3 regions of the Mycolicibacterium grossiae genome follow, and region 1 is predicted to be linked to each of the others. Evidence: predicted binding sites of a transcription regulator. Region 1 holds the regulator's gene; each other region holds the start of a gene.
What was found. The regulator LexA, encoded in region 1, represses DNA repair genes until DNA is damaged. The targets are predictions, from matches to a motif close to CGAACANNTGTTCG.
Positions count from the first base shown of each region.

Region 2: FZ046_RS01380 (HNH endonuclease signature motif containing protein) is a predicted target of LexA. The motif match lies at 1,117-1,130, and genes of this name have one in related genera.
Region 3: FZ046_RS08740 (HNH endonuclease signature motif containing protein) is a predicted target of LexA. The motif match lies at 5,599-5,612, and genes of this name have one in related genera.

Region 1 is NZ_CP043474.1:3,535,823-3,542,891, reverse strand. Features, by position in the region: gene FZ046_RS17065 (alpha/beta fold hydrolase) at 1-648, shown strand, start outside; gene FZ046_RS17060 (PhzF family protein) at 695-1,396, shown strand; gene nrdR (transcriptional regulator NrdR) at 1,405-1,875, opposite strand; gene FZ046_RS17050 (LysM peptidoglycan-binding domain-containing protein) at 1,975-2,421, opposite strand; gene lexA (transcriptional repressor LexA) at 2,633-3,334, shown strand; gene FZ046_RS17040 (LGFP repeat-containing protein) at 3,340-5,613, opposite strand; gene FZ046_RS17035 (acyl-CoA dehydrogenase family protein) at 5,772-6,935, opposite strand; gene FZ046_RS17030 (molybdopterin guanine dinucleotide-containing S/N-oxide reductase) at 7,038-7,069, shown strand, end outside.
Region 2 is NZ_CP043474.1:262,873-269,941, reverse strand. Features, by position in the region: gene FZ046_RS01380 (HNH endonuclease signature motif containing protein) at 1-1,112, opposite strand, end outside; gene FZ046_RS01375 (hypothetical protein) at 1,358-2,050, opposite strand; gene FZ046_RS01370 (ADP-ribosylglycohydrolase family protein) at 2,064-3,488, opposite strand; gene FZ046_RS01365 (NUDIX hydrolase) at 3,566-4,234, shown strand; gene FZ046_RS01360 (carboxyl transferase domain-containing protein) at 4,231-5,712, opposite strand; gene FZ046_RS01355 (enoyl-CoA hydratase) at 5,739-6,473, shown strand; gene FZ046_RS01350 (MBL fold metallo-hydrolase) at 6,473-7,069, shown strand, end outside.
Region 3 is NZ_CP043474.1:1,819,058-1,826,126, forward strand. Features, by position in the region: gene FZ046_RS08720 (cytochrome P450) at 4-1,263, shown strand; gene FZ046_RS08725 (maleylpyruvate isomerase family mycothiol-dependent enzyme) at 1,265-2,026, shown strand; gene rfbA (glucose-1-phosphate thymidylyltransferase RfbA) at 2,050-2,913, shown strand; gene FZ046_RS08735 (YibE/F family protein) at 2,867-4,123, opposite strand; gene FZ046_RS08740 (HNH endonuclease signature motif containing protein) at 4,175-5,584, opposite strand; gene FZ046_RS08745 (pyridoxal phosphate-dependent aminotransferase) at 5,787-7,069, opposite strand, start outside.

The DNA of each region.
Region 1 (7,069 bases):
CTGGTGGACCGGCTGATCCTGGTGGGCGCCGGCGGCGTCACCAAGGACGTCAACGTGGCCCTGCGCGTCGCCTCGCTGCCGATGGGCACCGAGGCACTCGCGCTGCTCCGCCTGCCGCTGATGCTGCCCGCGCTGCAGCTCCTGGGCCGGGTCGGCGGACCGCTGCTCGGCCGGACCCGCGCGGGACGTGACGTCGAGAACATGTTGCGCATCCTGGCCGACCTGCCCGAACCCACCGCGTCGTCGGCCTTCGCCCGAACGCTGCGCGCAGTCGTCGACTGGCGCGGTCAGGTGGTGACGATGCTCGACCGCTGCTACCTCACCGAATCCGTTCCCGTGCAGCTGATCTGGGGGTCGCACGACTCGGTCATCCCGGTCAGCCACGCCCGCATGGCGCATGCCGCGATGCCGGGGTCGCGACTCGACGTGTTCGACGGTTCCGGGCACTTCCCGTTCCACGACGATCCCGACCGCTTCGTCGAGATCGTCGAGAAGTTCATCGACGGCACCACTCCGGCGGTGTACGACCAGGAGCTGCTGCGGACACTGCTGCGCACCGGAGCGAGCGAACAGACCCTCACCGGGCCGCACGACACCCGGGTGGCGGTGCTCGACGCGATGGGCGCCGACGAACGCAGCGCCACCTAGGGCGGAGCCGGCCTCCGCACCGGCGCCGGCGAACTAGCATGCCGTCATGGCGATCGACGTGAGCGTGCTGCGGGTCTTCACCGACGCCGAGGGTCGGTACGGCAATCCCCTCGGCGTCGTCGATGCGGCCGCCGTCGCGCCGCGCGAGCGGCAGACGTTGGCCACCGAACTGGGCTACAGCGAGACGATCTACGTCGACCTGCCGGCGCCCGGCGCCTCGAGCGCGACGGCGCACATCTTCACTCCCGCCGCGGAACTGCCGTTCGCCGGACACCCCACCGTGGGCGCAGGCTGGTGGCTCGCGCGACGCGGGACGCCGGTCAAGACGCTCCGGGTGCCGGCGGGCGTCGTCGCCGTGGATCGCGAACAGCTGCCCGACGGGGACGTCACGGTGATCCGGGCGCGTGCGGACTGGGCGCCCGAGATGTCGCTCTACGACCTCGGCACGGCCGAGGCGGTGCTGGCAGCCGACCCCGACGACTACACCGACGACGACGTCGAGCACTACGTGTGGGCGTGGACCGACCGCGCCGCAGGTGCCATACGGTCGCGGATGTTCGCCCCCGGCCTCGGCATCGTCGAGGACGAGGCCACCGGCGCGGCGGCGGTGCGGATCACCGACCATCTCTCCTGCGATCTGGTGATCACGCAGGGGCGGGGATCTCAGATCCGCACGTGGTGGGATCCGCAGGGCTGGGTTCGCGTCGCCGGACGCGTCGTCGACGACGGCATCCGGCGGGTCGGCTGACGCGCGCCTCAGCGCGCGGGCGCCGCCTTGGTGGTGCGGTGGGTGCGCAGCGCCTCGATCTCGCGCTCGAAGTCCTCGGCCGAGGAGAACGACCGATACACCGACGCGAACCGCAGGTAGGCGACCTCGTCCAGGTCGCGCAGCGGACCCAGGATCGCCAGACCGACTTCGTTGCTGGGTACCTCGGGCGAACCGAGCCCGCGCACGGCGTCCTCCACCTGCTGCGCCAGCAAGTGCAGCGCGTCGTCGGCGACGTCGCGGCCCTGGCAGGCACGCCGGACGCCCTTGACGACCTTCTCGCGGCTGAAGGGCTCGGTGACCCCGCTGCGCTTCACGACGGCGAGCACGGCGGTCTCCACCGTGGTGAACCGCTTGCCGCATTCCGGGCACGACCGACGCCGGCGGATCGCCTGGCCCTCGTCGGCCTCGCGGGAGTCGACGACCCGGCTATCGGGATGACGACAGAACGGACAGTGCACCACCGCTCCTTCGCCGCCGCTGGGATGAGACCGGAATGTTCCGGCCCCATACGAGCGTACCGAGGGACGGCAGGGTGTCTCACGGCGCATGGCGGCGGGTCAGCCGACCGGGGCGATGAGCGTCTGCCCGGCCGCGACACCCGCGGTGTCCAGCTCGTTCAGTTCGCGGATCCGCTCGACCGTCGGGCCGACCGGGGCGTCGGGCGCGATGCGAGCGGCGAGCTGCTGCAGCGACTCCCCCGTCTGGACCTGGACCACGGCCAGCTCCCCGGGCACCGGCGCCGGCGTCTCCGGTGCGGCGCCGAACTGCGCGACCAGGCCGAGCCACACCGTGATTCCCGCCGCGACCAACGCCAGCAGCACCGTGGTGACCGGCGTGATCGGCTTGCGCCGGTGCGAAGCCCGCGACATCAGGACACCGGTGCCGGAGTAGCGCAGCGGTGCGGCGGCCGGCCGACGGCGCTGCGGCGACCGGCGGGCCGCGGGACGCGGACGCACCGGACGGGCGACCAGTTCGGTGGGGTAGTCCCGGGTGATGATCGTCATCGCGAGGCCTTTCGGTTCGGGCGTTTCCGGTCTTTCCGGAAACGGTCGTTCGCCTGTGTGTTCGAAATGTACTCGATCACGTGTTCGATGAATAGAACACGTGATCGAATCGTTGCCGACGATATCCGGGGCCACCGACACGCCCCGGCGACCGCGACACGCGTCGAACACATGTTTGATTCTCGAACGGTCTCGGACTACATTCGGCGCCATGAGTGACAGCAGCGACACGCCGAACGGCGCGGACGCACGTCGTCCCGCCGGCAACGACGCCGGACTGACCGAACGACAGCGCACCATCCTCGAGGTCATCCGCACCTCGGTGACCACCCGCGGCTATCCGCCGAGCATCCGCGAGATCGGCGACGCCGTGGGACTCACGTCCACGTCCTCGGTGGCCCATCAGCTGCGCACCCTCGAACGCAAGGGCTATCTGCGGCGCGACCCCAACCGCCCACGCGCCGTGGACGTCCGCGGCGCCGACGATGCCGTCACGCCGATCGTCGCGACCGACGTCGCCGGCTCCGACGCCCTTCCCGAGCCCACCTTCGTCCCCGTGCTGGGTCGAATCGCCGCGGGTGGTCCCATCCTGGCCGAGGAGGCCGTCGAGGACGTCTTTCCGCTGCCCCGCGAACTGGTCGGCGAGGGCTCGCTATTCCTGCTCAAGGTCGTCGGCGAATCGATGGTGGACGCGGCGATCTGCGACGGCGACTGGGTGGTCGTCCGGCAGCAGAACGTCGCGGACAACGGCGACATCGTGGCCGCCATGATCGACGGCGAGGCCACGGTCAAGACGTTCAAGCGCACGCGCGGCCAGGTGTGGCTGATGCCGCACAACCCGGCGTTCGATCCGATCCCGGGCAACGACGCCGCGATCCTCGGCAAGGTCGTCACCGTCATCCGCAAGGTCTGACGGCGCTAGCCCCTGACGAAGCCGTTCGTCAGCGCGAACTCCTCACTGGCGAACCAGATCTCGGCACGCACGCGGTCGTACTGCACGCTGGTGGGCAGCCAGTAGAGCCCCGTCTTGGTGTCGGCCTTGATCGGGTAGCCCGCCGGTGCGGTGTACGGGTCCCCCTGCGCCAGGCGCAGCGACGTCTGACTCGGTGCGGTGTCGTCGAGCTGGATGGCCGCATGCCGACCGCTGGGCGGGCCGCTCGACGGCTCCGGATCGGCCGCTGCCGAGGCCGCCGCTCCTGCCACCGGCGCGGCGAACGCGTCCTCGAACACCGGGTCGTCGAACTCGTCGCGCGCGGGATCGCCGTCATGGACGTCGTCACCGAAGCCATCGTCGAAGTCATCGCCGAGGCCGTACGCGTCGGCAGCCTCGTCCTCGCGGTCTACGGCGGGCGTCAGGGGTCCGTCGGTCGGGTCGCTACCCGCGTGCCGACCGGTCTCCGAACGGCCGCCGAACAGCTCGTCGAACGCCGCGGTCGCCGGCTCGTCGGCCGCCCCGCGATCGGCCGGCCCGCGATCGGACCCTTCGCCGGGGGACGCCGCATCTCCGGACACCTCGTTCCCGGGTATGGCGTCCTCGGAGACCACCCGCGTCGGTGCGGTGTCGATCGCGTCCTGGTCCTCGTCGAGGTTCGCCTCGGGACCGATGTCCGGTACCGCGGAAGCACCCGGCGCCGGCGCCGGCCCGGCTGCGGGTACGCCGGCCGGGCCGTCGGAGCCCTCACCGGGCATGGCCCATGCGCTCAACGGCACGAACGGTGGCTGGTCGGTCCCGGCCGGGGACTCGGCGGCCGGCACCGGTCCGGACTCGAAGTCCTGGTCGTCGTCGTAGTCGTCGTAGTCGTCGAACCGGTCGAGCGGCGGGCGGTCGTCCGCGCGGCGCCGGTGCAGCACCACGGCGGCCCCCACCGCCGCGACGAGCAGCACCACCGGCACGATCACCAGCAGCCACCACCACTGGCGGTACCACGGTCGGCCGTCCGCGGCCGCCTGCGGGTCGTCGCCCTGGGTCGCCTGCGGCGCGTCCTGGCCCGGAACCCGAACTCCCGCGAGGTCGGCGGCGAGGTTCGGTGGCTCGGTGCTGAAGGCCTTGGTCGAGCGGTTCCAGGAGATGGCGCCGTTCGCGAACTTCTGCGTGACGACGTCGTCGCTCTCGGTCTGATCGGCGGTCGGCGCACCGAGCGTGCCGGTGGCGCCGCCGAGCGTCGACCAGGCGGCGTTCATCGCCCCACGGACGATCACGGCGCCGAAGTCGGGTGTCCAGAAGATGACCGGCTCGTCGGCGGCGGTGAAGGCCGCGAACCGGCTCGCCGGCGCCAGTCCCCCGTCGGCCTCGTTGGCCTTCGGGAAGCCGAGGTCACCGCCGGGTCCGCCGACGCTCTCGTACTTCGCGAGCACCTGGCCGGTGAGCACGTTGGCGCCCGTGGCCGGGCTGTAGAAGATCTTCCCGCCGTCGAAGGTCTGCACCAGGCCGTCCCCGGCGACCGGTTCGGCCGGACCCTGCGCTGCACCGAGCGGGCCCAGCGGGCCGCCCGCCGCGCGCCGGGCGGCGTCGATTTCCGAGGTGGCGTCGCCCGGGATCCGCACTCCGCCGAGCTGATCGGCGAGTTCCGGCGGCGTCGTCGTGAACGCCTTGGTGCTGCGGTCCCACGACAGCTGGCCGCCGGTGAACGTCTGCGACACCACGTTCCCGCGGTACACCTCGTCCTCGGTGGGCACGCCGAGCGAGCCCGCCGAACCGCCGACCTGATCCCACGCCGCGTTGATCGCGCCGCGCACGACGTGGGCGCCGGTGTCCGGGGTCCAGAAGATGACGGGGTCGTCGGCGGCGCTGAACGTCACGTTCCGGCTGTTCGGCGCGCGCCCCGCCCCCTCGTCGATGTCGGGGAAGCCCAGATCGCCGTCGCCGGGACCGCCCAGGGACAGGTACTTGTCCAGGATCGCGCCCTGCATGACGTGCGCACCGGTGCCGGGGCTGAAGAAGATCCGGCCGCTCGCGAAGTTCTGCCCGAAGCCCGCGCCCACCGGGTAGACGCCGCCGTCCTTGGGACCGAGGGTGCCCCCGGGACCGCCCGCGGCGTCGTAGGCCGCGTTGATGGCGGCGTCGGCGTCACCTGCCGGGTCGGCCAGCGCCGTGGGCATCACCGGCGCGAGCAGCGCGCAGGCGGCCACCGTCACCACCGCTACGCTCGCCCGTCCCATGGCCCTGCCCAGCAGGGATCGAAGCCCAGTCATCAGTCCTCCCCGCGATGCGCTCACGGTTCCCTCGAAGTAGCACGTGCGTCAACTCTGCGTCAGTCGACGTCCATCTTGAGGGATATCCAAGCGGTATCGGGCAAGTGTCGCGCGACCGGTACCACTTCCGTCACGGCCGCCGGACGCCCGCAGCGGCGTCAGACGCCCATGCTGCGGCCGATGATCTCCTTCATGATCTCGGTGGTTCCGCCGTAGATCGTCTGGATGCGGGCGTCGAGGAACGCCCTGGCCACCGGGTATTCACGCATGTAGCCGTAACCGCCGTGCAGCTGCAGGCAGCGGTCGTTGAGCCGCACCTGCGCCTCGGTGGCCCACCACTTCGCCATCGCGGCCTGCTCCGCCGTGAGCTTCTCGTCGAGGTGCAGCCGGATGAACTCGTCGACCAGCACGCGCACGGCGGTGGCCTCGGTGGCCAGCTCGGCGAGGGTGAACCGGGTGTTCTGGAAGCTGCCGATCGGCTTGCCGAACGCCTTGCGCTCCTTGGTGTACTGCAGCGTCTGCTCCAGCACGGCCTCCATGCCGGCGGCCGCCATGACGGCGATGCTGATGCGCTCCTGGGGCAGGTTCTGCATGAGGTAGACGAAGCCGGAGCCCTCGTCGCCGAGCAGGTTCTCGGCAGGCACGCGCACGTCGGTGAAGGACAGCTCCGCGGTGTCCTGGGCGTCCAGACCGATCTTGTCGAGGTGCCTGCCCCGCTCGAAGCCCTCCATGCCGCGCTCGATGACGAGCAGCGAGAAGCCCAGGGCGCCCTTCTCGGGGTCGGTCTGCGCCACGACGATGACCAGGTCGGCGTGCACGCCGTTGGTGATGAACGTCTTCGAACCGTTGAGGATCCAGCTGCCGTCGTCCTGCTTCACCGCGCGCGTCTTGATGCCCTGCAGGTCGCTGCCGGTGCCCGGCTCGGTCATCGCGATGGCCGTGATGAGTTCGCCGGAGCAGAACCCGGGCAGCCAGCGCTGCTTCTGCTCCTCGGTGCCCAGCCGCAGCAGGTACGGCGCGATGACGTCGTTCTGCAGCGAGAATCCCAGCCCGCTGTGCCGGCTCGCCGAGGTCTCCTCGGTGATCACCACGTTGTAGCGGAAGTCGGGGTTGCCGCCGCCGCCGTACTCCTCGGGCACGGCCATGCCGAGGAAGCCCTGCTTGCCGGCCTCCAGCCAGACGCCGCGGTCGACGATCTTGTCCTTCTCCCACTGCTCGTGGAACGGCGCGACGTGGCGCTCCAGGAAGGAGCGGTAGGACTCGCGGAACATGTCGTGCTCGGGCTCGAACAGGGTGCGGTCGTACTTGACGACGTCGCTCATGGAAGGACCTCCGGGTCGTCGGACGGGATGGCCCGACCCTATACCAGCCAACCGGATGGTTGGTACCCGCGGTACCGCGTGGTGGGCACCTAGGATCGACGCGTGCCCCGATCCGCCAGCCTCACCCACTGGGG
Region 2 (7,069 bases), 2.4 Mb from region 1:
CATGTCATGTCGCGGCACCGCACGAAGTCGGCCAACGCACGCGATGGGGTGTAGCGCGGCTCGGGCGGCCTGTCCCTCGGGTGGACGACCCGGCGCTGCGTCGCCGAGCGTGCCATTCGCCGCGCGACCGCACCCGGCAGGAAGTGCCCGCCCATCACGGCGCCGGGTCGCGTTGCGGCCGACTCGCCGGGCGGCGGCGTCAGGGCTTCGACGAGCGTCATCTGGAAGAGCGGCTTGGTCGAGTGACGTCGCGTGACGCCGTCCAGTTCGGCGTCCTGAGCCGCTGCCGCCGCACCAGTGTCGGCGAGGGTGTCATCGTTCACGATCACGTAGACGACGCTGCTGCCGGCCGGCGCGGGGCCCGCCGCGGCGGTGCAGTCGTCGCGGCCGCACCCGCAGTGCAGCCGATCCTCGCCGCGCGCGACCGCCCCGAAGGCGTCCGCTCGGCGTTGGTCACGGGTGCGCGGGTCGTTCTCACAGACGCTGTGCGCCAACGTGTCCAGCCGAGAGTCCATCGCCTTGGCGTCCGGCGCGAACAGCGTGGCCCACACCGTCGACATGCCGTCGCCGTCGTCGATGAAGACCTCGACGCGACGGCCCTTCGCGCGGGCCTGCGTACGTCGGACCGCGAGCGGGTCATGCCGAGCGATGATGTCGTCGACAGCGGCCTCGGCCTTCGCGACCGGCATGGGTTCCCAGTGCCGCAGCGCTTCGGCGATCTCGGTGTCGACGGCGCGCTGCGCGTCGCGATCGGACACCAACCCGGCACGGGTGACGATCAACCTGACCACCTGATAGGTGAGCAGTCCCTCGGCGAACGCCTCGCCGACGAGCGGCAGGCGGTCGCGTAGCGCGCTGGCCACGATCAGTTGATGCGACGCCGTACCCGCCGTGACGTGCATGGCCGCGCCGATGTGGGCGGACACCGCGGCCCAGTTGTCGAGATACCACTGCTCCCGTTCGGCGGACCCGTCGGCGGCATACCGTTCGGCGAGCATGTCCGCCATCGCGGAGAGTCGGCGCGCGCAGGCGGCGTTCTCGACCCGTGCCCACGTGCCGACCGCCGTGCTGCCCGTCGCGTGGGCTGTCGCGGTGACCAAGTCGTCGAACATGCTTCGAACATACGTGCGAGTGCCGACGGATCGAAGCGATGATCTTCAGCCTGTGCACGAAGGCGCGTCTGTGGACAAGTGTTGTGCGGGGCCGACTTTCGTCGGCGCCTCGTGGTAGGCCTCCGGGCCCAGCGTTGTCGCGAATTGTCGCTCAGAGGTGGGCAATGAGAATCACTTCCCGGCGCCGCCGCGCCCGGCGCGACGCAGGCCCCCCGGCGCGACGCCCGGCGCGGACGCCGAGCGCCCTACGCCTCCAACTCCCCGGCGACACGACGCTCCAAGGCTGCCTGCGTCGCGGCGGGCAGCACGAGCAGGCCGTCGAGTTCGCGCTGCGCCCGCGCATACGCGCTCCGTCGTTCGGCGACGGTGGCCGCATCGTCGGACGCGATGCCCAACAGGTGCTGGGCGCGCTCGAGGCGCTCGCGGTCGTCGCTGGAGAAGTCGCTGCGTCGGCGCCGTCGCGCCTCGGCCTCGGCGACGTCGAAGGCGGCGGCGTAGTCGTGCACGGCATCGCGGTACTCGGCCAGCGCGTCACGATCGGCGACGAGGTCGTCGGTACGGGCCGGCCGCAGCAGGTCGGCCCGGCTGCGCGCCCGGTGGAAGGCGGCGGTCAACGGCTCGCGCATGTCGGTCATGACGGGGAAGTCGAGCAGCTTCGCGACGTCGAGTTCGTACTCCAGCCAGCGGGCGTCGGTCTCGTCGTGCCGCGCCACGACCCGGGACACCTCACGCCGCGCCGACTCCTCGTCCGTCCGGCCCCGTCCCGAGGCCTCCGCCATGGCGACCTTCGTCTGCTGCTTGATGCGATAGCGCTCGAGGCGACGCTCGGCACGCCGCTCATTCGCCGCGGAGACCGCCCGCACGCCGCCGCCGATGACACCGCTCAGCGGGAAGATCAACCACCAGTAGTTCCCGGCGAAGTGCAGCAGCGCGTCCACGCCATCGAGGATGTCACGGCGCGAGGCGGTCCAGGGCTTCGCGGAACTCCGGATTGGGGTACGCGTCGGGGAGCAACGCGCTCACCTCGGCCAGCGCTTGTCTGCCGTCGATGCCGGCGGTCCAGGCGCCGTACAGCGCCGCCACCGTGGGCGTGCGGCTCTGCGCCGCCACGCAGTGCAGCAATACCGTGCGTCCCTCTGCGCGCAACTGCTGCAGCAGACGAACCGTGTCGGTCAGGACGAAGTCGAGATGCGCGTTGGCGCCGACGATGTCGATCAGCCGAACGTCCACCTGCTCGACACCGCGCGGTAGGTCCTCGTCCTTCACCCGGCACAACGACACCACGGCGTCCACCCCGTCCGGCAGCGCACCGAGCGTCGCGAGGTCGCCCAGCCACACTCCGGCGTCGCGTGGGTGCTGCGACGGTGCCATGGGAATGACGCGATTGCCCCACGGCGCATCAGCACCCACGATCCGCGTCGCAAGCGCGACTAGGTCCCGGCAGGTGATGCCCGGCCAGCCGTGCAGCAGCCGGCGCCAGGAGGCGGGCACTGCCGACGCGCCCCACCGGGCGCCCAGCATGCCGCCCGCGATCGCGGCCACGGTGTCGGTGTCGTTGCCCGAGCGCACCGCAGCGTCGAGTGCGCGCCGCAGGTGGTCGGCCGGGAACGTCCGGGCCGCCGGATCCGCGGCCGGCACCGGCGTAGTGGCGATCGCCGACCACGCGGCCTGCAGCGCCTCCACGACCCAGCCATTGCGGGAGAAGTCGGCCGGCACCGAATGCTCCGCGACGTCCAGGCGCTCGGCCCACAGCGCCTGCCGGCCGGTGGGCAGGCGGCGCAGCCCGACTCGCACGTCCAGTTCGCCGGTCAGCACGGCATGGCGCATCGCGAGACACCACAGCACGCACGCGTCCCCGGCGTCCGGGTCGTAATGGGTCAGCGAGCTGATGCTGCGCGCCGCCTCGACCAGCCCGTCCTCGTCGTCCAGGTACGCCAGCGCGACGGGCGCGGTCCGCATGAGCGACCCGTTACCCGCGGTGTGTCCGCTGCGCTCGTGCAGCGCGCGCGACGCCGCCAGCGCGTTCGCCGCCGAGAGGCCCGCGCGGCCGGTGGCGTCCAACACGGCACGGGTCTGATTGCCCACGTCGGTCGCCGTGCGCGACCAGCCGTACCAGCGCTCGACGATCGCCGTCTGGGCGGCCTCGTCGCGCAAATCCGCACCGGTCGCGGCCACCTCGGCGATGGCAAGCGCCATCGACGTGTCGTCGGTCCACTCGCCGGGCGCCCAGCCGAACGAGCCGCCGCCCACCATCGCGACCTCCTGCTCCGGGCCGCGCGGCGGCTCGAACTCGTACGGCGCGCCGAGCGCGTCCCCCGCCGCTGTCGCCACCAGGACGCCGACCGCCCGATCCAACTGAACCGTGGTCAATGCCATGCCGTTCCCCCTCGCCCGCGCAATTTACGCGATACTGCGTTTATACGTTCACCATAGCGAAGGGGCCCGACACGTCCATGCTCGACGAGTATCCGCAGCCCTCGGTGGCCGTCGACACGGCCGCGCTCACCTACGATCCGGTTCGCGCCGAGATCCTGGTGCTCCAGGTACGCCGACCCGATGGGCCCGGGTGGGCACTGCCCGGCACTTTCATGCACATCGACGAACTGCTCGCCGACGCCGTCGCCCGCTCGCTGCGCGACAAGGCCGGCGTCACCGGTGTCGTCCCGCGTCAGCTCCACGTCTTCGACGCCCTCGACCGCGACGACCGTGGCCGCGTGCTCGCGGTGGCGCACATGGCGGTGGTGCGGCTCGACCGGCTCGCCGACCGCCTACCCGCGACCCGGCTGACACCCGTGCACCGCCCGGGCCGGATGTGGCGCGACCACGCGGACATCATCGACCTGGCGCGCGTCAGGCTCGAGGACGAGCACCGCGCGCGGCCCGATCCGTACGGGCTCCTGGCCGACGGCGACGGCGACACCGCCGACGACACCGCCGACGACGTAGCCGCCTGGGGCAACGCCTTCACGCTGCGCGAACTGCGCCGCCTGCACGAGGCCGTGGCGGGAACGACGCTGCAGCCGGACACCTTCAAGCGACGAATGGCTCCGTACCTGGTCGAGACGGGCCACACCGTCACGTCGGGCCGGGGCAGGCCGGCCGAATTGTTCCGCAGGCGCTAGGACGGCAACCCGATCCGGCGGTAGCGCTCCAACCGCCGGGCCATCCGTTCGTCGTCGGCCAGGTAGCGCAACGCGCTGAGTTCGCGTGCCACCGTCGCCGACAACCGGCCGGTGAAGTCCAGCGGCGTGTCCGCGGCGTCGCCGAGTTCGGGCACGACGGCGTCGACGATGCCGGCCCGCAGCAGGTCGGTCGACCGAATGCCCTGTGCAGCAGCCAGTTCCGGTGCGTGGTCGACGTCGCGGTACACGATGGCGCTCGCGCCCTCGGGTGGCAGCGGCGCCAGCCAGCCGTGCAGCGCGGCGAGCACGCGGTCGGCCGGCACCATCGCCAGCGCGGGACCGCCGCTGCCCTGGCCGAGCAGCACCGACACCGTCGGGGTGTCCAGCGTGACGAGTTCGGCCAGGCAGAGCGCGATCTCGCCGGCCAGGCCGCCCTCCTCGGCCTCGGTCGACAGCGCCGGACCGACGGTGTCGATCATCAGGACCAGCGGCAGCCGTACGCTCGCCGCCAGCGCCATGCCGCGACGCGCCTCGCGCAGCGCCCGCGGGCCGACCAGACCGCCGCCCCGGCCGCGCTGCTGTCCCACCACCACCGCCGGCTGGCCGCCGAATCGGGCGAGCGCCAGCAGCGTCGTCGCGCCCTCGCCCTCGCCGCCCGTGCCGGACAGCAGCACCCGCTCGGTGGTGCCGTGCTCAAGCAGGTACCGCACGCCGGGGCGGTCCGGGCGCCGCGACGACACCACCGACTCCCACGCCGGGACGTCGGGCACCGGCTCAGGGGTGGGCGGCTCGGGCAGATCGCCCGGCGCGTCGGCGAGCACCGTCAGCGCACGGTCGAGCGTCGAGCGCAGCAACGCCAGCGGCACGACGCCGTCGATGACGCCGTGCCGGTGCAGGTTCTCCGCGGTCTGCACGCCCTCCGGGAACGGCTCGCCGTACAGGTGCTCGTAGACCCGCGGGCCGAGGAAGCCGATCAGCGCGCCCGGCTCGGCGGCCGTCACGTGGCCCAGCGAGCCCCACGACGCGAACACCCCGCCGGTGGTGGGGTGCCGCAGGTAGACCAGATACGGCAGGTGGGCGCGCTTGTGCAATTCGACCGCTGCGGCGATCTTGACCATCTGCAGGAACGCGACCGTGCCCTCCTGCATGCGGGTGCCGCCGGAGCTGGGGGAGGCCACCAGCGGCAGCCGCTCGGCGGTCGCGCGTTCGATGGCCGCGGTGATTCGCTCGGCCGCCGCCACGCCGATCGACCCGGCCAGAAAATCGAACTCGCAGGCCACCACCGCGACGCGGCGGCCGTGCACGGTGCCCTCGCCGGTCAGCACGGCTTCGTCGAGACCCGTCTTCGCCGCGGCGTCGGCCAGCTCGCGGCGGTAGGCCGCGCTCGCCCCGACGTCGAGCGGCGGGCCGTCCCAGCTGAGGAACGACCCGTCGTCCAACACGGCGTCGCGCAGCTCGAGGGCACCGATCCGACTCACACCAGCAGGCTATATAGGCTGGCGGCATGATTGGCGAGACCCGTGACGGTGCCGTGCTCACCCTGGAGATGCAGCGGCCCGAACGACGCAACGCACTCAACGCCGAGCTGGTCGACGGCCTGCGCGAGACCATCGAGAAGGCCGCCACCCAGGACGTCCGCGCGGTGGTGCTCACCGGCGGCGGGCACGTCTTCTCCTCGGGTGCCGACCTCTCCGGCGGGCAGGGCGTCGCCGACGAGCTGCCCGACAAGGCCAAGGCCCTCAACATCGCGATCGACCAGGCGCCCTTCCCCGTCATCGGCGCCATCAACGGCCCCGCGATCGGCGCCGGGGTCATCCTGTCGATGATCTGCGACCTGCGGGTCGTCGCGCCGGAGGCCTACTTCCAGTTCCCGGTCGCGAAATACGGTATCGCGCTGGACAACTGGAGCATCCGGCGGCTGACGTCGCTGGTCGGTGCGGGCCGGGCCCGCGGCATGCTGCTGGCGGCCGAGCGGCTCACGGCCGAGGCCGCGCTGCACACCGGCATGGCCAACCGCATCGGCACGCTCGCCGACGCCCAGGCCTGGGCGCAGGAGATCGCCGGCTTCGCGCCGCTGGCCCTGCAGCACGCCAAGCGGGTGCTCAACGACGACGGTGCCTACGAGGACCCGTGGCCCGCCCACCAGGAACTGTTCGACCGGGCGTGGTCCAGCCAGGACATCATCGAGGCGCAGGTGGCCCGCATCGAGAAGCGGCCGCCGAATTTCAAGGGCGCCTGATGCTCGGCGAGGCGGTCCGGCTCATCGGCGGCACGGCGGCGATCGTCGGCGGCGGCTGGGCGCTGCGGGCGCTGCAGGGAGCGCCGTCCGCGCTGGGCGCCTCGCCCGTGGAGATCGGCGCGGTGGCCAAGCGGTCACCGCACTTCCACGACGGCGTCTTCGTCAACCTCGAGCCCGCCTCGGAGACCAGCCTCAGCCGCCAGGAGCAGTTCATCCTGCTGCGCGACGTGCTCGGCAACGGCGACGAACAGCGGCCCCCGTTCGACGTCCCGCTCGTCACGCCCACGACGGGCGTCCCCGCCGCCGACCTCGCCGCGACGTGGTTCGGCCACTCGTCGGCCGTCATCGAGGTGGACGGCTATCGCATCCTCGCCGATCCGATTTGGAGCGACCGGTGCTCGCCGTCGCGCGCGGTCGGGCCGCACCGGCTGCACCCGGTGCCCGCCCCGATCGAGGCGCTGCCCGCCGTCGACGCCATCGTCATCAGCCACGACCACTACGACCACCTCGACGTCGACACCGTCAAGCGGCTGGTGCGCACCCAGCGCGCCAAGTTCTACGTGCCGCTCGGCATCGGCGCGCATCTGCGCACCTGG
Region 3 (7,069 bases), 1.7 Mb from region 1:
GGCATGGCGTCCTACGGCGCCCGCCGCGGCGACGCCCAGGGGCGGCTCATCGCCGATCCCGCGGTGCGCGCGGATCCCGGTGCCTTCGCCGACGAACTGCGCGGCCGGGGGCCCCTGGTCCGCGGCCGGGCGGCGTGGCTGACCGCCGACCATGCGGTGGCCCACCAGCTGCTGCGCTCCGACGACTTCGCGGTGACCGCCATCGGCAAGACGCTGCCGGGACCGTTGGGCTGGCTCGAGCAGCGCACCGCGGTCCAGGGCCGGCTGCACCCGCTGCTGCCGCCGTCGATGCTGTCGGTCGAGCCGCCCGAGCACACCCGCTACCGCAAGACGGTGTCGTCGGTCTTCACCACCAGAGCCGTTGCCGCACTGCGGGATCGGGTGGCGCTGGCCGCGGCCGAACTGATCGACGGTCTGGGGGACGGCGGTACCGTCGACATCGTCGAGCGGTACTGCTCGCAGCTGCCGGTCACCGTCATCGGCGACATCATCGGTGTGCCGGACGAGGACCGGTCGCGCATCCTCGAGTTCGGCGAGCTGGCCGCCCCGAGCCTCGACATCGGCCTGGCGTGGGACCAGTACCAGCGCGTCGAGGCGGGGCTGGACGGGTTCAACGCGTGGCTGACCGAGCACATCGCGCGGCTGCGTCGCACGCCCGGGGATGACCTCATGAGCCAGCTCATCGAGGCGAGCGAGGGCGGCGCGCGACTCGACGACGAGGAGCTGCTGGCGACCGCCGGGCTGGTGCTGGCCGCCGGCTTCGAGACCACGGTCAACCTGCTGGGCAACGGCATTCGCATCCTGCTCGAGCATCCCGACCAGCTGGCGCTGCTGCGGGAGCAGCCCGACCGCTGGCCTGGAGCGGTCGAGGAGATCCTGCGGCTGGAGTCGCCGGTGCAGCTGTCGGCGCGCATCGCCCAGGTCGACACCGAGGTGGCGGGCCGGACCGTGCGGCGGGGCGAACTGGTCATCCTGTACCTGGCCGGCGCCAACCGCGACCCCGCCGTGTTCGAGGACCCGCACCGCTTCGACGTCACCCGCGAGAACGCCGGCAAGCACCTGTCGTTCTCCGGCGGCAGGCACTTCTGCCTCGGCGCGGCACTGGCGCGCGCCGAGGGCGAGGTGGGGTTGCGGACCTTCTTCGAGCGCTATCCCGAGGCGAGCCTGGCCGGTGCGGGCAGCCGGCGCGACACCCGGGTGTTGCGGGGCTGGGCAACCCTGCCGATCCGCCTTGGCCAGGCCCGGTCGGCGGTACCGTCCTAGCGTGGACTTCCGAGCAGCCCTGATCGAGGAGACCAACGCCTTCACCGACGTGGTCCGCAGCGTGGATCCGTCGACGCTGGCCTCCACACCCGTGCCGACGTGCCCCGACTGGAACCTGAGCCAGCTCGTGAAGCACGTCGGCCGCGGAAACCGGTGGAGCGCACAGATCATCGAGGAACGCCGGTACGAGCCGCTCGATCCGCGCGAGGTGCGTGACGGCAAGCCGCCCGAGGATCCCGAGGCCGCCATCGCCTGGTTCCGGCAGGGCGCGCAACTCATCCTCGACGCGATCGACCACGTGGGCGGCGACGCGCGGGTGTGGACGTTCATCGGCGCCAAGCCCGCCGGGTGGTGGGTGCGCCGCCGGGTGCACGAGACCACCGTGCACCGCGCCGACGCTGCCCTGGCGCTGGGCCAGCCCTTCGCGCTGTCCTCCGAGTTGGCGGCCGACGGGATCAGCGAGTGGCTCACGCTGAACGTCGCACAGGCCGACCGGCACGCGCCGCCGCTCGACCGCGGCGTCACGCTGCACCTGCACGCCACCGACGAGGGTCTCGGCCCCACGGGGGAGTGGACCATCACCCACGACGAAGACGGGGTCAACTGGTCGCACGACCACGCCAAGGGGGAAGCGGCGCTGCGTGGCCGGTCGGTGGACCTGCTGCTGGCGGTGACCCGCCGGCGCTCGCTCGACGAGGCCGGCATCGAGGTGTACGGCGACCAGGCGGTCTGGGACGGGTGGTTGGCGCGCACGCCGTTCTGACCGCCGGGTCCTAGGCTGCTCGCATGAGGGGAATCATCCTGGCGGGGGGATCGGGTACGCGGCTGCACCCGATCACGATGGGCGTCAGCAAGCAACTGGTGCCGGTCTACGACAAACCGATGATCTACTACCCGCTGTCCACGCTGATCCTCGCGGGCATCCGGGACATCCAGATCATCACCACACCCGACGATGCGCCGTCGTTTCGCCGATTGTTGGGCGACGGAAGCGCTTTCGGCATCGACCTGACCTACGCGGTGCAGGAGTCGCCGGACGGCCTCGCACAGGCATTCGTGATCGCCGAACGGCACATCGGGTCGGATTCGGTGGCTCTCGTGTTGGGCGACAACATCTTCTACGGTCCGGGACTCGGCACGAGCCTGCGCCGCTTCCACGACGTCGACGGCGGCGTGGTCTTCGCGTACTGGGTGGCCAACCCCGAGGCCTACGGCGTCGTGGAGTTCGATGCCGACGGCACGGCGCGCTCGCTCGAGGAGAAGCCGGCGAAGCCCACGTCGCACTACGCGGTGCCCGGCCTGTACTTCTACGACAACGACGTCGTCGAGATCGCCAAGTCGTTGCAGCCCTCGGCGCGAGGCGAATACGAGATCACCGAGATCAACCAGCGGTACCTCGAGAGCGGGCGGCTGACGGTCGAGGTGCTGGCCCGGGGCACCGCGTGGCTCGACACCGGCACCTTCGACTCGTTGCTCGACGCTTGCGACTTCGTCCGCACCATCGAACGCCGCCAGGGACTCAAGATCAGCGTGCCTGAGGAGGTGGCGTGGCGCGTCGGGTTCATCGACGACGACCAGCTGGCGGCGCGGGCACGCGCACTGCTCAAGTCCGGGTACGGGACGTACCTGTTGGAGCTGCTGGACCGGTAGGGGTCGCGAGCACGGCGGCGATGGCCGTCGTCATCGGCACGCTGAGGGCCAGCGCGACACCGCCCACGGCGGACCGGGCCACCTCGATGGCGACGCTCTCGCTGGTGAGCACGTCCCCGAGAGACCGGTTGGCGACGCTGAACAACAGCAGTAGCGGCAGGGCGCTGCCGGCGTACGCCAGCACCAGCGTGTAGACCGTGCTGGCGATGTGGTCGCGGCCCACCCGCATCGCGCCGGTGAAGATCGCACCGCGGCCGGCCCCGGTCTCGGCGAGTTCGAAGGCCGTGGACGCCTGCGTGACCGTGACGTCGTTGAGCACGCCGAGCGAGCCGATGATGAACCCGGCCAGCAGCAGACCGGTGATCGACACTCCACCCAGGTAGGCGGCGACCTCGTTGTTCTGGTCCTCCGACAGTCCAGTCAGGTGCGCGAGACCGATTGCCGCCCAACTCAGCAGGGCCGCCAGCAGCAGGGAGGCCAGCGTGCCGAGCAGCGCGGCGCTGGTGCGCAGGCTGACCCCGTGGGCGAGATAGATGACGGCGTAGAGGATGACCGACGACGCCACCAGCGCCACCGGGATCGCGGGTGCACCGTCGCGCAGCGCGGGCAGGAGGAACACGACCAGGACGGCGAACGCGACGACGATCCCGACCAGCGCACGCAGTCCCCGCCACCGGGCCACCGCGACCACCACCACGGCGAAGGCCAACGCAAGACCGGCCAGGGCCCAGCTGCGTTCGAAGTCGTAGAAGGCGTAGGACGTCGAGCCGTTCTGGTCGACCTGCCGACTCAGCCGGACGTCGTCGCCGACGTTCAGCTGCGGCTGCCCGGGCCCGCCACTGAATTCGAGCAGCGTGTTCGCCCCGTCGTTGGGGCCGGAGCCGATGCGGACGAGGGACTGGATGCACTCGCCACCACCGGCCGGTGCCAGCGTGGGGGCCGCCGTGAGCACCGCACCCACCGATGGGCTGCCGCAGGCCGCGACACCGCTCGAGAGGACCTGGCCGGCCTCGGTAGTCACCGCGCCACCGGCGGCGTTCTGGAACGGCAGCGGGATGTCGACCTTCTGCTGCGTCGGCCACAGCAGGGCGGCGCCCGCGAGGGTGGCGACGCCGATGGCGATCAGCAGCCCGACCACGACGCGCGCGGCGATCGGACCGAGCGGAGCGGGGCCGCTCGTCGAGTGCGAGTGCGAATGCGAGTGCGCCACCCGGCCAGGGTAGAGGTGCAGTCTCCAGGGTCGGCTCGTGGAGCGTGCGCGTCATCGTGGCGGCTCGGGATCCGGCGGCCAATCGACGAGGTCGTCGTCGCGGTGCAGCGGGTTGACTGCCGGTGGCGCGCCGCCGACGGACCACGCCAGCAGGCCGTCGTCGGTGACCGTGGTCGTGGCGTGCCCCCGGGTCGCCAACGCATGGTCGGTGCCGCAGGCGAAGAACAGGGCGTCGGCGTCGGTGCGACCGCCGTCCTCCCAGTCGGGGGCATGGTGTACTTCGCAGAGGTACCCGGGCGCCGTGCATCCCGGCCGCGTGCAGCCCCGGTCCCGAGCGTGGCAGACGATCCGCTGGTCGGCAGTCGCGATGCGCTTGCTGCGACCCAGGTACAGCGGCCGCTCGGAATGCCCGTCGAACACGGCCAGGTAGTGGACCGAGTGCGCGGCCATCCGGATCAGGTCGCGCATCGGCAGCGCCGAGCCGCCTCCGGTACGTGCGGGCCGCGGCATCGCGAGGGCGGGATCGTCGATTGCCCGTGCGGCTCGCTCCAAGTCGTCGACGGTGGCCGTCGCGATCACGGTGACCGCGACGCCGCGATGGGTGCCCAGCGATCCGGACTGGATGCCGGTGCGCAACCCGAGTGCGAGGGCGTCGTGCAGGCGCTGGGCACCGGTCCGCGTATCGGTGGCCGCGTCGACGACGGCCTGCGCCGCGCCCGGCACGTGATGGCCCGGACGCACCGCGGCACCCACCGCCTCGAGGTAGGAGCGTGCCTCGGGATCCAGCCAGCCGCTGATGCGGCTCATGCCGTCAGCGCCCTGCCTCCCGAGCGTCACGCCGCGTCGCCGTGCGCGGTCGCGGTCGTCGAAGACGCCGTCGGGGTTGAGGGTGTCGGCAATGCGCTTCCCGACGACGGCGACGAACGCGGAATCTTGTTCGCGCGCATGGTGCGTGAGTGCCCGCTCGACGTCGGCGCGGTGATTGGCGGCCACGTCGGGGAGACCGTCGAGTGCCTTGCAGACCTCGCGTACGTGGTCCTCACCGACGTCGCCGGCGTCCACCGCGTCGGCGAGCGTCGGCAACTCGGGCGGCGTCGGCGCACCGGACAGCGAGCGTCCCGGTCGGATCCGCGCGGCGATGCGGAACCGCCGGCTGACCTCGCTCGGCACGATACGCAAACGGCGCGCCAGCACGTCACGCAGTCGTACGCCGGGACCGCCGGGAAGTCGGTCGTCGCCATCCGGTGGATCGGCCAGCTCGCCGAAGATCCGGTAGGACAAGCCCCGGACGACGCGCTCCTGGTGCTCGAGGCGCTCCGCGACTTCGACGCGAAAGGCGTTGCCCACCATGTCCGTCGACGTCCCGCGAAGGCGGACCAGCGTCGCATCGACGAGGTCGAGGTCGGCCCGCACGCGGTCGCGCGCCGCATCGGCGACGAGAAAGGGGCTAGCAGCGGTCATGCCATGACGGTAATCGAACGTGCGTTCGATGACGGCGACGAAGTTCCGCCCTGTGGATGAAGTCGCGACTGTGGATGAGTGGCCGTCAGCGGATGGATCCGTCGGTCGCCGGTCCTACTTTCGCCTCATGAACACGACGACGGACGGGAATCAACGGATGACGAACGTGTCAGGTGAGCCTGCTGCGGTGGCCCTACCGTGATCACTGACGGTAGGACGCCAGGAAGTTTCCGAGTCGGTCGATGGCGTTGGCCAGGTCGCGTGCCCACGGCAGGGTCACGATCCGAAGATGGTCGGGGGCGGGCCAATTGAAGCCGGTGCCCTGCGTGACGAGGATCTTCTCCTGCAGCAAGAGGTCGAGAACGAGTTGCTCGTCGTCGTGGATGTCGTGCACCTCGGGATCGAGGCGGGGGAACGCGTACAGCGCGCCCTCGGGCTTGACGCAGGACACCCCGGGGATGTCGTTGAGCTTGTTCCACGCCACGTCGCGCTGCTCGAGGAGGCGGCCGCCGGGCAGTACCAGGTCCTCGATGCTCTGATGTCCGCCCAACGCGACCTGAATGGCGTGCTGCGCGGGCACGTTCGGGCACAGCCGCATGTTCGCCAGCAGGCTGATGCCCTCGAGGAAGCTCGACGCGTGTTCCTTCGGGCCGGTGATCACCAGCCAGCCCGACCGGTAACCCGCGACGCGATAGGCCTTGGACAGACCGTTGAACGTGAGGGTCAGCAGGTCCGGCGCAAGCGTGGCCAGGCTGATGTGGGTCGCGTCGTCGTAGAGGATCTTGTCGTAGATCTCGTCCGCGAGCAGCAACAGCTGATGCTTGCGGGCGAGTTCGACCATCTGCTCCAGGATCTCGCGCTGATACACCGCCCCGGTGGGGTTGTTCGGGTTGATCACGACGAGCGCCTTCGTGCGTTCGGTGATCTTCGACTCCAGGTCGGCGATGTCGGGCTGCCAGCCCTGCGTCTCGTCGCACAGGTAGTGCACCGGCGTACCGCCGGCCAGCGACGTCGACGCCGTCCACAGCGGGTAGTCGGGCGCCGGGATGAGCACCTGGTCACCGTTGTCGAGCAGTGCCTGCAGCGTCATCGTGATGAGTTCGGAGACACCGTTGCCGAGGTAGACGTCGTCGACGTCGAACTTCGGAAAACCGTCGACCAGCTCGTACCGCGTGAACACCGCCCGGCGCGCGGCCTGGATGCCCTTCGAGTCCGAGTAGCCCTGCGCGTGCGGCAACGCCTGGATCATGTCGCGCATGATCACGTCCGGCGCCTCGAAGCCGAACGGCGCCGGATTGCCGATGTTCAGCTTGAGGATCCGATGTCCCTCGGCCTCCAGCCGGGCGGCGTGGTCGTGTACCGGACCGCGGATCTCGTACAGGACGTCCTGCAGCTTCGACGACTGGGTGAAGGTGCGCTGCCGCGGCGTGTGACTCGCATGCCACGGCAGGTGTTGGGTGCTCACGTCCTTCATCGTCCCATCGC